4 regions of the Faecalimicrobium sp. JNUCC 81 genome follow, and region 1 is predicted to be linked to each of the others. Evidence: riboswitches for the same ligand, from Rfam matches in the RefSeq annotation. Region 1 holds a riboswitch; each other region holds the start of a gene.
What was found. A riboswitch is a leader RNA that binds a small molecule or an ion and turns the genes downstream of it on or off. The one in region 1 is predicted to bind S-adenosylmethionine.
Positions count from the first base shown of each region.

Region 1 (3,690 bases):
TACAAAAATAGGTAACTCTTCTAAAATTTCAAATATTTTAGAGTATTTGCCGGGAAATAATTCAAAGGATGGTTTTAGTTTGCAAACAGACAAACAGCCTTATGAAATTACTGTTAATTATAAATTAGGTAATGAATATAAAGAAAATAATATAACAAATTTACTTTATACTAATTCAGTTATATTATTTGCATTAGTTGATAATCTTGATATAGTTAATATAAAGCTAGGAGAAGAACATGGTGTTATATACACTTACAATAGAAGTCAAATAGAAGAAGTTATAAAAACTGATTTAAGAAAATTACCACAAGATTTAAATTTGTGGAAGGATCTATTAAGCAAGGAAAGCTATGATAATATAGGAGAAGGACGTTTAAAAATAGGAAACCACACAAGTGTAATAGAAACTTCAGAGACTGATAAAAAAAAGATAGCTAAAAAGTTATTTGAAATCCTTTTAGCATACGATTATGGAAATATTAAAGTAGAATCTGGAGAATATATTAATATATTAAAAAATTATAAGGTAAAAAATGTTACTTTTAAAAGTGGTTTAGAGAATGGCGATTTTAGAGTTAGTATGAACTATGATATACAGTCAGTTGATGGATATGTTGACTACTTTACAACTGGAAACGGAATTAAGTCTAGTGATAATTGGGTTAAAGATAAGTTTGTTATAGTTGATATTGAAAAAATAGGAGAAAACCAATATAAATTAGCAGCTCAAAATACAAACTAAGTATAAAGGAGATATAAATATGGCAAATATTAAATTTGATATAGAGTATGAATATGGAGTTATTTCAGAATCATCAAAAGGATGGAAAAAGGAGCTAAACTTAGTTAGCTGGAATAATAATAAAGCTAAATATGATATAAGAGAATGGGATGAAGAACACGAGAAGATGGGTAAAGGATTAACTTTTACAGTTGATGAACTAAAAGCTCTTAAAGAAATATTAAATAGTATGGACATATAATTAGTAATATATTTATACAAAGTTTTAAATATTATAAAAAATAAATATTATATATCATTTATTTTTTATAATTGACACCTTATATTTATTAGATTACTATAACAAATAAATAAACTTATTTAGAGAGGTGGAGGGACTGGCCCTTTGAAACCCGGCAACCAGCATATTAAATATGCAATGGTGCTAAATCCTGCAGCACAAAGCTGAAAGATAAGTATAAATTCGCTAAAAAGCTTAAGTTTATACTTAAGCTTTTTTTAATTATTTTAATTATAAGTAAATTATAATTTATCTGTTTTGTTGATAAGTTACAATTTGATATCATCTAAACTTGAGCAATGGACCTGGTTTTTAGGTCGTTGGCGACATGAGCAAAGCGAATTTTTTATTAGAATCTAAAAATATAACAGGGGGTATTGTATGAATAAGAAAATAAGTGGAAATCCAGTAGCATTAGCACCATTAGCAGTTTTTATACTATTATTTGTATCCACAGCATTAATAACAGGAGATTTTTCTAAAATGCCTATTTTGGTTGGATTTTTTATATCAGTTGGTGTAGCAATATTAATAGATAATAAAAGAGATTTAAATACAAAGCTAGAAGTATTTACTAATGGAGCAGGAAATTCTAATGTTATGTTAATGTGTGTAATATTTTTATTAGCAGGTGCATTTGGTTCAGTTACAAAAGCTATGGGAGGAGTAGAATCAACAGTTAATTTTGGAATGTCAATATTGCCACCAAACCTTTTGGTAGTAGGAATGTTCTTAGTATCATGTTTTGTATCAACATCTATGGGAACATCAACAGGAACAGTAGTAGCTCTTGTACCTATTGCTGTAGGGATTTCAGATAAAACTTCAATAGGATTAACTCTTTGCTTAGGAGCTATAATCGGTGGAGCTATGTTTGGAGATAATTTATCGATGATATCGGATACAACTATAGCAGCAGCTAATACTCAAAATTGTAATATGAAAGATAAGTTTAAAACTAACTTTAAAATAGTACTTCCAGCAGCAATATTAACAGCTATTATATTTATAGTTATAGGTTCGGGAAGTGGAAATATAAGTGGAGATACATCTTATTCATTAATAAAAATAATTCCATATATTTTAGTTTTATTAATGGCATTATTAGGTGTAAATGTTTTTGTGGTTTTAACTAGTGGAATATTAATTAGTGGATTAATCGGAATTATAACTGAATCATTTAATATAGGGGGATTATTTGAAGTCAGTTTTGAAGGTATGGTAGGCATGCAAAATCTAGCTATGATATCAATAGTTATAGGAGGATTAGTGGAACTTATAAAGGTAAATGGCGGAATAGAGTGGTTACTTTCATTTACTAAAAGTAAAATAAAAAATAAAAAAGGTGCAGAATTTGGAATAGCAGCTCTTGTTAGTTTAGCAGATATCTGTACAGCTAATAATACTATATCTATAATTATGGTAGGACCTATTGCAAAAGAAATTTCTGATGAATTTGATATCGACCCTAGAAAAAGCGCTAGTTTATTAGATATATTTTCTAGTGCGTTTCAAGGAATAATACCATATGGAGGACAACTATTAGTTGCATCATCTCTTGCAGGAGTATCTCCATTTACTATTGTACCTTATATGTTTTATCCAATGCTTATGATAGTATGTGGGATTATATCTATTATATTTACAATTCCAGGGACAGAAAATATTAAATCAGATATTATTAATAATTAAATTTTATACAAATAAGTTATAATGCATAAAACGTGGAGGATACTAAAATGGAGTTTATAAAAGCAAAATCTATAATTTCTAATTATATAGAAAATAATCCTTGGTTTTCTATAAATTACAATATGAATATATATAAAGGGTGTCCACATGGATGTATTTATTGTGATTCTCGAAGTAGTTGTTATCAGATCATAGATTTTGATAGAGTTAGAATTAAAGAAAACTCAATAGAAATGATTAAAAAAGAATTAAAAGGTAAAAGAAAAAAAGGTGTTATAGGAACTGGAGCAATGAGTGATCCTTATAATCCATTTGAAGCAAAATATATGCTTACTAGAGACGCTTTAAAACTTATAAATGACTTTAAATTTGGAGTATCGATTGCAACTAAAAGTAATTTAATCACAAGAGATATAGAGATATTAAAAGAAATTCAAAAACATTCACCTGTTTTAGTAAAGATTACTATTACAACTTATGACGATAATTTATGTAAACAAATTGAACCACATGTTGTTACTTCATCGAAACGCTTTGAAGCAATAAAAAAACTAAGTGAAAATGGTATATTTACAGGAATATTATTAATGCCGATACTACCATTTATAAATGACAGTGAAGAAAATGTAAAGGAAATAGTAAGAAAAGCTTATGAATGTGGGGCTAAATTTATTTTTTCCTATGGTATGGGAGTAACTCTTAGACAAAATCAAAGAGAATATTATTATGATAAATTAAGAACTATATTTTCTAAAGATATAGTAAATAAGTATATTGAAATTTATGGAGATAGATATGAATACGAATCCATTAAATCTAAAAAATTAAGAGATTTATTTGAATTAGAGTGTAATAAATACAATATTTTATACAAAATGGAAGATATTATAGATAGCTATAAAAATAAATATGAAACGTGCCAACTTAATTGGTTCTAGGTATTAATTTAAAGAATTGCCTTTAAATGGTTTAA
Region 1 covers NZ_CM132203.1:1,427,335-1,431,024, forward strand. The annotation lists gene JNUCC81_RS07080 (DUF4825 domain-containing protein) at 1-745, shown strand, start outside; gene JNUCC81_RS07085 (YdbC family protein) at 765-986, shown strand; SAM riboswitch class I at 1,099-1,203, shown strand; gene JNUCC81_RS07090 (Na+/H+ antiporter NhaC family protein) at 1,407-2,717, shown strand; gene JNUCC81_RS07095 (radical SAM protein) at 2,765-3,655, shown strand.

Region 2 (3,690 bases), 1.3 Mb from region 1:
ATTTCCCCTCTACTTCTATGCTTTCTCCAACTGATAAAGTTGGCATACATCCGACTATTACAACTTCACTATTAGAGTTAGCTAAATGGGCTATGGTGTATCCATTATCCTCATTTTTGAATACTATATCACTTATCATTCCTTCTAATCTTTCCATACTTTTCTCCTACAACAAATAATATTTCTATACTGTACTTAAGTTGTAATTATTATACCTTTTATATAAAATAAAATCACCCCTTAAAGTAATATTACTTTAAGGGGCTTTATTTATAAATCTAATTTATATTATTGTCCTAGAGCTTCTTTTCTTAAAATTTGAGCTTTATCTGTTCTTTCCCATGGTAAATCTATATCAGTTCTACCAAAGTGTCCATAAGCTGCTGTACTTTTGAATATTGGTTGTCTTAAGTCTAAGTCTCTTATTATTGCACCTGGTCTTAAGTCAAAGTTCTTTTCAACTAATTTAACTAATATTTCTTCAGATACTTTTCCAGTTCCAAACGTATCTATAAATATAGAAAGTGGTCTTGCTACACCTATTGCATATGCAAGTTCTATTTCACACTTGTCAGCAAGCCCAGCTGCAACTATATTCTTAGCTACATATCTTGCAGCGTAAGCTGCAGATCTATCAACTTTTGTAGCATCTTTTCCTGAGAATGCTCCACCACCGTGTCTTGAGTATCCTCCGTAAGTATCTATTATTATTTTTCTTCCTGTAAGACCTGTATCTCCTTGAGGACCACCAACAACGAATCTTCCCGTTGGATTTATATATATCTTAGTTTCTTCGTCTAATAAATTAGCTGGTATAACTGCTTTTATTACATGATTTATTAAGTCTTCTCTTATTGTTTCACTAGTTACTTCTTCTCCATGTTGAGTAGATATAAGTACTGTATGAACTCTTACTGGAGTATTTCCTTCGTATTCTACTGTTACTTGAGTTTTTCCATCTGGTCTTAAGTAATCTAATGTAGAATTTTTTCTAACTTCTGTTAATCTTCTAGCTAATTTATGAGCTAAAGATATTGGAAGTGGCATTAATTCCTCTGTTTCGTTACAAGCAAAACCAAACATTATACCTTGGTCACCTGCACCTACTTTTTCTATTTCATCTTCTGCTGTTTGTCCATCTCTATTTTCTAATGCTTCATCAACACCCATAGCTATATCCCCTGATTGTTCATCTATAGAAGTTATAACTGCACAAGTGTCACAGTCAAATCCATATTTTGCTCTATCGTATCCTATTTCTCTTACTGTTTCTCTTACTATTTTAGGTATATCAGCATATGCTTTTGTTGTTATTTCTCCCGCTACTAATACAAGCCCCGTTGTTACTGTAGTCTCACAAGCAACTCTTGATAGTGGATCTTGCTTTAATAATTCATCTAATATTGCATCTGATATTTGGTCACATATTTTATCTGGATGCCCTTCTGTTACTGATTCTGATGTAAATAAATGTCTTGCCATTTTAATTCCTCCTTAATTTATAATTTCGGGGTTTGATTCATCCCCTATGCTAGTCCAATTATGAATACTCTTAGTTAATTTAACTTTATATATCTGAAATCTTACGCTATATATTAGAGGTAATAGTTTAATAATTAAAAAACCTCTTCTTATGCAAGAAGAGGTTAATTTTGTATATTCAATACATTAATTAACTAACCTCATCTCTCAAGACTATTTAGTCTTGTAGGATTTAGCACCTTTTCCCAAATGGGTGGTTGCTGGGCTTCACAGGGCCTATCCCTCCGCCGCTCTTGATAAGGTAATCAAGAAAGTTATTAAGTTCTTTATATTATATATCTCATTAATTTATATATTACTATCTTTATAAAATCCTGTCAATAATTTTAAATCAAATTTATCATTTGGAATATTCTTGCTTGTACTATATCAACTATATAGTATCCTATTTAATACCATTTTCATATTATATATTATGTAACCTAAGATAGGTATTTTTTAAATTAAAAATTCATATATTTTTTTGAAGGGGGGTGCCTATGTATTTAGCCAAAGTGAATTATAAAAAAGAGAACGTTGTAGAAGTATTAAGTTCAATACTTAAAGATTTAATCGATGAAAATACAGTTGTAGTTTGCATAGGAACAGACAGAGCTATCGGAGACGCTCTCGGACCATTAGTTGGTACAATGTTGCAAAATAGTGATTTTAAATACCCCGTTTACGGAACATTAGATAATCCTATCCACGCTTTAAATATATACGAATCTATTGATCACATAAAACAGATTCATCCAAATGGAAATTTTTTAGCTATAGATGCATGTTTAGGGTCAAAAAGTAGCATAGGTAATATACAAATAAGAGAAGGCCCAATTTTACCTGGAAAAGGTGTTGGAAAAAAATTACCTCAAATAGGAAACCATTCTATTGTAGGAATAGTTGATAAGATAGATGAAAATAATAGATTTTCATTTAATAATGTGCGCCTTAGCTTCATAATAGAATTAGCCGAAGTAATTTCGTTAGCTCTATTACTTTCTACCTAAAATATTCGTCAACACGTTACTCAAAATATTCGCCAACATGTTACTCAAAAAAACTCGCCCCATTATATTAGATAAGTCTAATATAATAGGGCGAGTATAATATTTATTTTAAAAAGTCCTAAATTTTAGGACTTTTATTTTATTTTTGTACAAGAGCAAACATTAATTCTCCGCTACAAGCAAGTTCTTCTCCAACGTAAGCTTTTGCTGTAGCCTTACCAATGTTTCTTCTTAAAGATAGCATTTCAACTTCCATAATTAATGTATCCCCAGGTCTTACTTCTTTTTTAAATCTTACCTTATCTATACCTGCAAATACACCTAATTTACCTTTATTTTCTTCTATAGACATCATAGCTACTGCCCCTACTTGAGCCATAGCTTCAACAATTAAAACCCCTGGCATTATAGGATATTCTGGAAAGTGGCCTTGGAAAAATGGTTCATTAGCTGTAACATTTTTAATACCTACTGCTTTTTTTCCTTCTTCTAATTCTATAACCTTGTCCACTAACAAAAATGGATATCTATGTGGTATTAACTCTTTTATTTGATCTATATTTAACATTGAAATACCTCCCTAAATTTTATTTTCTTCTAAAGGTACCACCTGTTTCAAGTAAGTCTAAAGACCCTAATGCACTTCCTGTTCCTTTTGCAACACATGCTAAAGGCTCATCTGCTATTATAACCTTTATACCTAGTCTTTCTTCTATTCTTTTGTCTAAACCATGTAATAAGGCTCCTCCACCTGTCATTATTATGCCTGTATCACTTATATCAGCTGCTAATTCTGGTGGTGTTTTTTCTAATACATTATGCGCTGAAACAACTATTTGCTCAGCACATTCATCAAGAGCACTTAAAATTTCTGTTGAGTTTATCTCTAGAGATACAGGTAATCCTGTAACTAAATTTCTACCGCTTATTTTCATACTCTTTTCTTCTTTTCTTTTAAATGCGCATCCTATTTCTATCTTTATTTTTTCAGCACTTCTTTCTCCGATAAGAAGATTATGTTGTTTTCTTATATATCTTACTATAGCTTCATCAAATTTATCTCCACCCATTTTAATAGATTCGCTTACAACAGCTCCTCCTAAAGATATTACGGCTATATCCGCTGTACCTCCACCGATATCTATAACCATGTTTCCAT
Region 2 covers NZ_CM132203.1:161,878-165,567, reverse strand. The annotation lists gene recD2 (SF1B family DNA helicase RecD2) at 1-157, opposite strand, end outside; gene metK (methionine adenosyltransferase) at 289-1,482, opposite strand; SAM riboswitch class I at 1,680-1,785, opposite strand; gene yyaC (spore protease YyaC) at 2,022-2,531, shown strand; gene fabZ (3-hydroxyacyl-ACP dehydratase FabZ) at 2,671-3,099, opposite strand; gene mreB (rod shape-determining protein) at 3,119-3,690, opposite strand, start outside.
Region 2: it holds a riboswitch for S-adenosylmethionine, as region 1 does, so the genes downstream of both, metK (methionine adenosyltransferase) here and JNUCC81_RS07090 (Na+/H+ antiporter NhaC family protein) in region 1, are expected to answer to the same signal.

Region 3 (3,690 bases), 960 kb from region 1:
TTAAAATTTTAGAAGATATTAGCATAAAAGTTTTAGAAGGCGAATTTGTATCAATTCTTGGCCCAAGTGGATGTGGAAAAAGTACAATATTTAATATTGTAGCAAACTTAACTGATTTTAGCAGTGGAAGTATTGATATAAATGGAAGATTAAGTTATATGTATCAAAAAGATTTATTACTTCCATATAAAACGATAATAGATAATGTGTCATTACCTTTGATTTTAAAAAATACAAATAAAAATAATGCATATGAGAAAGTTAAATCATATTTTAAAGTGTTTGGTCTAGAAGGATATGAAAAAAAATATCCAAGTGAATTATCTGGAGGAATGAAGCAAAGAGCTAATTTTTTAAGAACATATATAAATTCTAATGACATAATGCTTTTAGATGAACCTTTCGGAGCATTAGATTCTATAACTAAAGCATCAATGCAAAAGTGGCTATTAGATGTTAAGAACAAAGTAAATGCTACTATACTTCTTATAACTCATGATATAGATGAGGCTATAATGTTATCTGACAGAATTTATGTTATATCAAATAAACCTTCAAAGGTTAAATCTGAATTTGTAGTTGATAAAGATTTCTATAACGAAGATAAATTAGAACATATAGCAAATTTAAAAAAAGAAATAATTAAACTTTTATAATATAAGAGCAGTAAGAATTTTAATCAATTCTTACTGCTTTTTTATTATAAAAATGAGAGTTTAAATAGATTATTTTTTTATTTATATGTATAATGTTAGATAGAATTAAGTAATAAGGAGAATTAAAATGGATAAAGACAACGTAGTTAAATGCACAGAAGAACTCTTAACAGATAATAACCTAAAATTATGTATAAAAGAAAAGAATACTTATATAGATATGCCAAAAGAAATTATAAAAAATATAAATAGTGAAAAATCTATATTACAAGATTATATTAGAATATACACAAGTATAGAAGATTTAAAAGAAAATATTAACAAATATTTATTTGATAAAAATAGCAGTATAAGTTCTAGTGAAATAGGAAATCAACTTATGAAAATCAAATCAGAAGACAATTTACATAAAATCCTACCTTACATAAATACAGATATATATAAATTAGAAGAAAGATTTAAAGTACTAGTGTCATACTTTGGTATAGATATAGAAGAAATAAATTCTATGAGAGAAGAAGTTAAAAAAAATTATATAAATAATTCATACGATAATAGTGGTGTTATAGATAAGTACTATTTAAAAGAGATAATAGATAGTGTTAAAAATTCTAAAATGTATTCATTAAAATCAAAGTCTAGATATGGAAGTATGTCTAGTGAGTATGATTTAAACAATAAGGAAGATATAATTGATTTTAATGATGAAGAAGTTGGCGGAGAATACTGTCCAATACTTGTTGTATATAAACCGGCTAAGTATAATAGAGGTTCTTATGTCCTTGAAGATAAATCTTATGTGTATATAAAACGTCAACCATTAGATGCCTTAATAAAACAAGAAAGATTAGAAGAAAGAGGTATTGATGGTATGGGGGCAATTACTTACATAAAATTAAAAAGGGATCTTACTAACGAAAACTTACAAGATATAATGGCAGAGCTATATGTATATGGTCAAAAAAATGATATTAAATTTGAAAATGTCAAATTAGCTGATATATCATCAAATAAAATTTGGCTTACTGCAGATAAATTAAAAAAAGAGTACAAAGAATTAAGATATTACCATAAAAATTTAACTCAAAAAGTAAAGGATATATATGAATCTACAGGGACTTATTATACTCAGATAAGTGGAAAGTACATATTTGATAGTAGAGAACTTTTACATTGTTACAATACTTTTAAGCATAAAGATATAAACAGTTAGAATATATGTTTAAGTAAAGAAGTTACAATAAGAGAAAGTGCTTGTGGTATAAAGAAAATAAAAAAATATATATAAATAAAATTTTATAATTGACAATGTATGTTTTAAAATATACAATTAGTTTCATAAATAAAAATATTTTGAAAATTAAATAAAAAACCTTATCAAGAGAGACCGAGGGAATGGCCCTATGACGTCTCAGCAACCTACCTTAAATGGTGTGGTGCTAATTCCAACAGGATTTTAATCCTGAAAGATGAGGGGAAGTATATTAATATAAACGTTAAAAATCTTCTTCTCATTTTTGGGAAGAAGATTTTTTATTTGGTTAAAAAGGAGGGAATGTATTTGATTAAACTAAAAAATATAAAAAAAACATATGTATCAGGAAAAAATGTGGTTGAAGCATTAAAGGGTGTAAATTTAGAGATTAAGGAAGGAGAAATATGCGGAATAATTGGATTTAGTGGAGCTGGGAAAAGTACATTAGTTCGTTGTATAAATTTACTTGAAAGGCCAACATGTGGAGAAGTTTTTATAGGAGATAAAGATATTACACTTTTATCAAATAAAGAATTAAGAGAAAGTAGAAAAAACATAGGTATGATTTTTCAACATTTTAATCTTATGAAGTCAAAAACTGTGTTTCAAAACATAGAATATCCATTAAAAGGAAATGGATTGTGCAAGAATGAAATAAAATTAAGGGTTAGCGAACTCTTAGAATTAGTCGGATTAAGTGATAAGGCAACTAGTTATCCATCTCAGTTAAGTGGAGGTCAAAAGCAAAGAGTTGCAATTGCAAGGGCACTAGCAAATAATCCAAAAGTACTTTTATGCGATGAAGCAACTTCAGCCCTTGATCCTCAAACAACACATTCAATACTTAATTTATTAAAAGATATTAATGAAAAGCTTAATTTAACAGTAGTTATAATCACACATGAGATGAATGTAGTAAAAGAAATATGTGATAAAATTGCGGTTATGGAAAATGGGAATATAGTTGAAAACGGAGATATACTTGAAATATTTTCAAATCCAAAAGCTAATGTTACAAAAGACTTTATTTCAACTTTATTTCAAAATAATAAAATATATGATTTATTAAAAAAAGACTTATTTATTCAAGATATAAGTGAAGATGAAGTTTTAGCTAAAATTTCTTTTGTTGGTCAAAATACAGGTCAGGCATTTATATCAAAAATATCAAGAAAGTTTAAAATCGACGCAAGTATATTATTTGGAAATATAGAAATGGTAAAAAATGTTCCAATAGGAAATTTAATTGTAAAGTTAAGTGGTCAAATTGAAAATATACTAAATGCAGATAAGTATCTTAAAGAACATAATATTAGTTTGGAGGTAATTGACTATGATAGAAACATTAAAAACACTAATACCCAATGTAGTTAATCTTTATCCTGAAATGATAAAAGCATTATTTGAGACATTATATATGGTTTTTGTATCGGGAATAGTTTCAACATTAATAGGGTTCCCTATAGGAGTAACGCTTGTAGCAACAAGAAAAGGTGGAATATTAGAAAATAAAATTATAAATAATATTTTAGGTAAAATAATAAATACTCTACGCTCCATACCATTTATTATTTTATTAGCAGCAATAATGCCAATTACTAGACTTGTTGTAGGAACCACTATAGGTACATTAGGAGCATTAGTACCACTTATATTTAGCTCAACACCATTTGTTGCAAGACAAATTGAATCGGTAATTTTAGACATAGATAGTGGCGTAATTGAAGCAGCTCAATCTATGGGTTCAAGTCCAATTGAAATAATTTATAGAGTTATGTT
Region 3 covers NZ_CM132203.1:2,389,185-2,392,874, reverse strand. The annotation lists gene JNUCC81_RS11970 (ABC transporter ATP-binding protein) at 1-656, shown strand, start outside; gene JNUCC81_RS11965 (hypothetical protein) at 784-1,869, shown strand; SAM riboswitch class I at 2,028-2,132, shown strand; gene JNUCC81_RS11960 (methionine ABC transporter ATP-binding protein) at 2,212-3,285, shown strand; gene JNUCC81_RS11955 (methionine ABC transporter permease) at 3,245-3,690, shown strand, end outside.
Region 3: it holds a riboswitch for S-adenosylmethionine, as region 1 does, so the genes downstream of both, JNUCC81_RS11960 (methionine ABC transporter ATP-binding protein) here and JNUCC81_RS07090 (Na+/H+ antiporter NhaC family protein) in region 1, are expected to answer to the same signal.

Region 4 (3,690 bases), 1.4 Mb from region 1:
AGCTTTGTCTTATTACAATAATAAATGTGTTCTTTGTGGCTCAAGTGATAATTTAGAAGTCCACCATGTTAATAAAAAATTTGGACGCGAAAATTTAGATGATGTTTTCGTTGTCTGTTCTGATTGTATTGCTAAATAATTAATAATACTTGTTATAAAAAATAATTTATCTCCACATACTAAGGTAGAAATAAATTTGTAGGAGGTATTTTAAAATGATAAATAGTAATTTAAACTGTTCGGCTACTAGCTGTGCTCATAACAACGCTGGAGGATGTTTTGCAGGAGGTATAAATGTAGATGGACGTAAAGCTACTACTACTGGACATACTAATTGTGCATCTTATGTAGATAAAGCTAGCGCTGGATTTACAAGTTCTGCTAATGAGTGTGATTGTGTAAGTACACAAAACATTCATTGTAAAGCTACTAACTGTAAATATAATGAAAGTGAGCTATGTAAGGCGGACCAAGTTCATATAAACAATGATAGTAATGCAAGTTGTGAAACTTTCATATCTAGATAATAAAAAATAGTACTGAATAAATTTATTCAGTACTATTTTTTATTTATGCTATTTTACCTTCTTTTCTTTTTTCCTTAATATCCGATAATTTAGGGAATCCAAAAGCTATAGCTAATATTCCAAATAACCCCATCAGAATTGGATAATGTAAGTATCTTAAAATCTCAACTGGAGATATTGCTGCTAATCCTGCAGCTGTTAATATTTGAGCTCCATATGGAATCATTCCTTGACAACAAGAAGAGAAAATATCTAATATACTTGCTGATCTTCTTGGATCTATATCAAATTCTTGTGCTATATCTTTAGCTAATGGCCCTGCCATAACTATTGCTATAGTATTATTTGCTGTACATAAGTCAACTAAAGCTACAAGTGCTGCGATTCCAAATTCAGCGCCTTTTTTATTTTTTATTCTACTTGTTATAAAATGTAGTACAAAATCTATTCCACCATTAAACTTTATAAGTTCAACAATTCCGCCTATTACTATAGACATCATACATAATTCATACATTCCTGACATACCCTGTGATGCAGAATCTATAAATCCAAATACATCAAATGATCCTGTTGATATTCCTATTATTGCTGATACAAATATTCCCATTGGAAGTAATTTAAATACATTCATTCCAAGTAATGCTCCAGCTAATACTATAATGTATGGAACTACTTTTATTATTTGATAACTATAGTTTTCCGATAATACTACGTTATATCCTGATGTATTTATTCCAAGTATTATAGTTGTTATTATAGCTGCTGGTAAAACTATTAAGAAATTAACCTTAAATTTATCTTTAAGCTCGCACCCTTGAGTTCTAACTGCAGTTATAGTTGTGTCAGATATCATAGATAAATTGTCTCCAAACATAGCTCCACCTATTACTGCTCCTATCACTAAAGCCATTGGTATTCCAGTTTTTTCTGATATACCTATTCCTACTGGTGCTATTGCTGCTATTGTTCCCATTGATGTTCCCATTGAAACAGATATAAAACAACCTATAACAAATAATCCTACTACTACAAGATTTGGTGGTAATATTGATAAGCTTAGGTTTACAGTAGCATCAACTCCACCCATGGCCTTTGAAACACTTCCAAATGTACCTGCCAATAAGAAAATCATACACATCAATATAATATCAGGCTTTCCTGCTCCCTTGCAAAACACATCTATTTTTGTAGAAAATAATTCTTTTTTATTTAACATTAATGCAACGCCAGCCGATATAATAAATGCAACTAATACTGGCATTTTATAGAAATCACCTGTTATAATTCCCGTTCCTAAAAATAATAATAAAAATACTCCTAATGGTAATAATGCCAATGCATTACCCTTTTTTATTTCTTTTTCCATACATGTCGCCTCCTCTTATGTTCTAATTAATATATAAAAAAGCCTGAGAATAAACTCAGGCTATAATAAGCAATTATTTACTCATCTTTCAGCTATTAGCTGCAGGATTTAGCACCAATGTATATTAAATATACTGGTTGCCGGGTTTCAAAGGGCCAGCCCCTCCACCTCTCTTGATAAGGAGTATTTAATTTTTCTCTTGCTATTTTTTTATAATACTATAATTGTCTAAATATTTCAAGTATTTTTGATTTTTTTAATAATTATTTTTTTAATAATTTTATCAACATTAGTTTTATGCTTTAGCTAGTTCATTTTCTTCATATACTCTAGCATTTTCTTCTCCTAATAATACCCTTAAAATTCCTAAAGATAAAGACTCAAGTTCATTTTCACCTGGAATAATGTCTACTGGTGCTATAAAATCTACTCTTTGTTTAATCATAGAAGTTATCATATTTGAATAAGCAATTCCACCTGTAATAACTATTGCATCAACTTTTCCCTCTACAACCGTTGCTAATTCACCTATACTTTTAGAAACTTGATATGCCATTGCTTTGTGAACAAGTTTTGCCTTTTCATTACCTTTATTTATCATTTTTTCTACGTCTCTAACATCAACCGTTCCTAAATACGATACTATACCACCATTTCCTCTTATCATTTTTAGCATTTCTCTATGTGAGTATTCTCCTGAAAAACATCTATCTATGATTTTTTTACAAGGCACTCTTCCAGCTCTTTCTGGTGAAAATGATCCTTCATCATCTGATACAATATCTACCATCTTACCTTTTTTGTGTACACTAACTGTTATACCTCCACCTAAGTGAGCTACTATTAAATTTAAATCTTTGTAGTTTTTATTGTTATTTTTACAATGTTTCATAGCCATAGCCCTAGAATTTAGTGCATGACTTAAGCAATCTCTATCCATTCCACAAATTCCAGATATTCTAGCTATATCATCAAGTTCATCTACTGCCACAGAATCATATATGTATGCATTTATTCCAAGTTGTTTTGCTATTTCATAAGATATAATAGCCCCTAGATTTGATGCGTGCTCAATTATAGGTCTATTTACTAATCTATCTATCATTTGATCATTCACTAAATATGCCCCTGATTTAACTGGTGGAAGTAATCCACCTCTTCCAACAACTGCACTCAATGTGTTTATATCTATATTATTTTCTTTAATAACTTTTAGTACCTCATCTTTTCTCATTTCAAATTGATCTTGTATATTATTATATTTTGCTATTTCACAAACAGGATGATTAATTCCTTTTACTAATACTATCTTATCATTATCATAAACTGCTATTTTAGTAGATGTAGACCCTGGATTTACAGCTAGTATTCTATAGATCATAAATATCCCCTCTTTATTTTATTTTCTATAAATTAAGCTATTACTGTATATCTATACTTGTAATAGCTTAATTTAATGTTCTAACTTTTATTTATACTAGTTTGTTTGAATAGCTTCACTAGGAATTAAACTCATACCTTCTTTTAAAGCTTTTATATTTATATCTACAAATTTTTCTTTTACATTATCTTTTATTATCTTTTCCCAATTAATATACTCTAATTTCATAGATTTAACTAAACTTCCTAATAATATAACGTTCATTATTTTAGAATTTCCAAGTTCTAAAGCTTTATCCGCTGCACTTAGACAAATAGCATTTAATCTTTCTAGTTCTTCATCTATTTCTGTTTCAAGGTATTGTGCTTTACCTGTTAATACTGGCATAGAGTCCATTCTATAGTTATTGTAAA
Region 4 covers NZ_CM132203.1:2,801,934-2,805,623, forward strand. The annotation lists gene JNUCC81_RS14045 (hypothetical protein) at 1-139, shown strand, start outside; gene JNUCC81_RS14050 (DUF1540 domain-containing protein) at 216-527, shown strand; gene JNUCC81_RS14055 (Na+/H+ antiporter NhaC family protein) at 571-1,896, opposite strand; SAM riboswitch class I at 1,975-2,079, opposite strand; gene buk (butyrate kinase) at 2,192-3,277, opposite strand; gene JNUCC81_RS14065 (indolepyruvate oxidoreductase subunit beta) at 3,374-3,690, opposite strand, start outside.
Region 4: it holds a riboswitch for S-adenosylmethionine, as region 1 does, so the genes downstream of both, JNUCC81_RS14055 (Na+/H+ antiporter NhaC family protein) here and JNUCC81_RS07090 (Na+/H+ antiporter NhaC family protein) in region 1, are expected to answer to the same signal.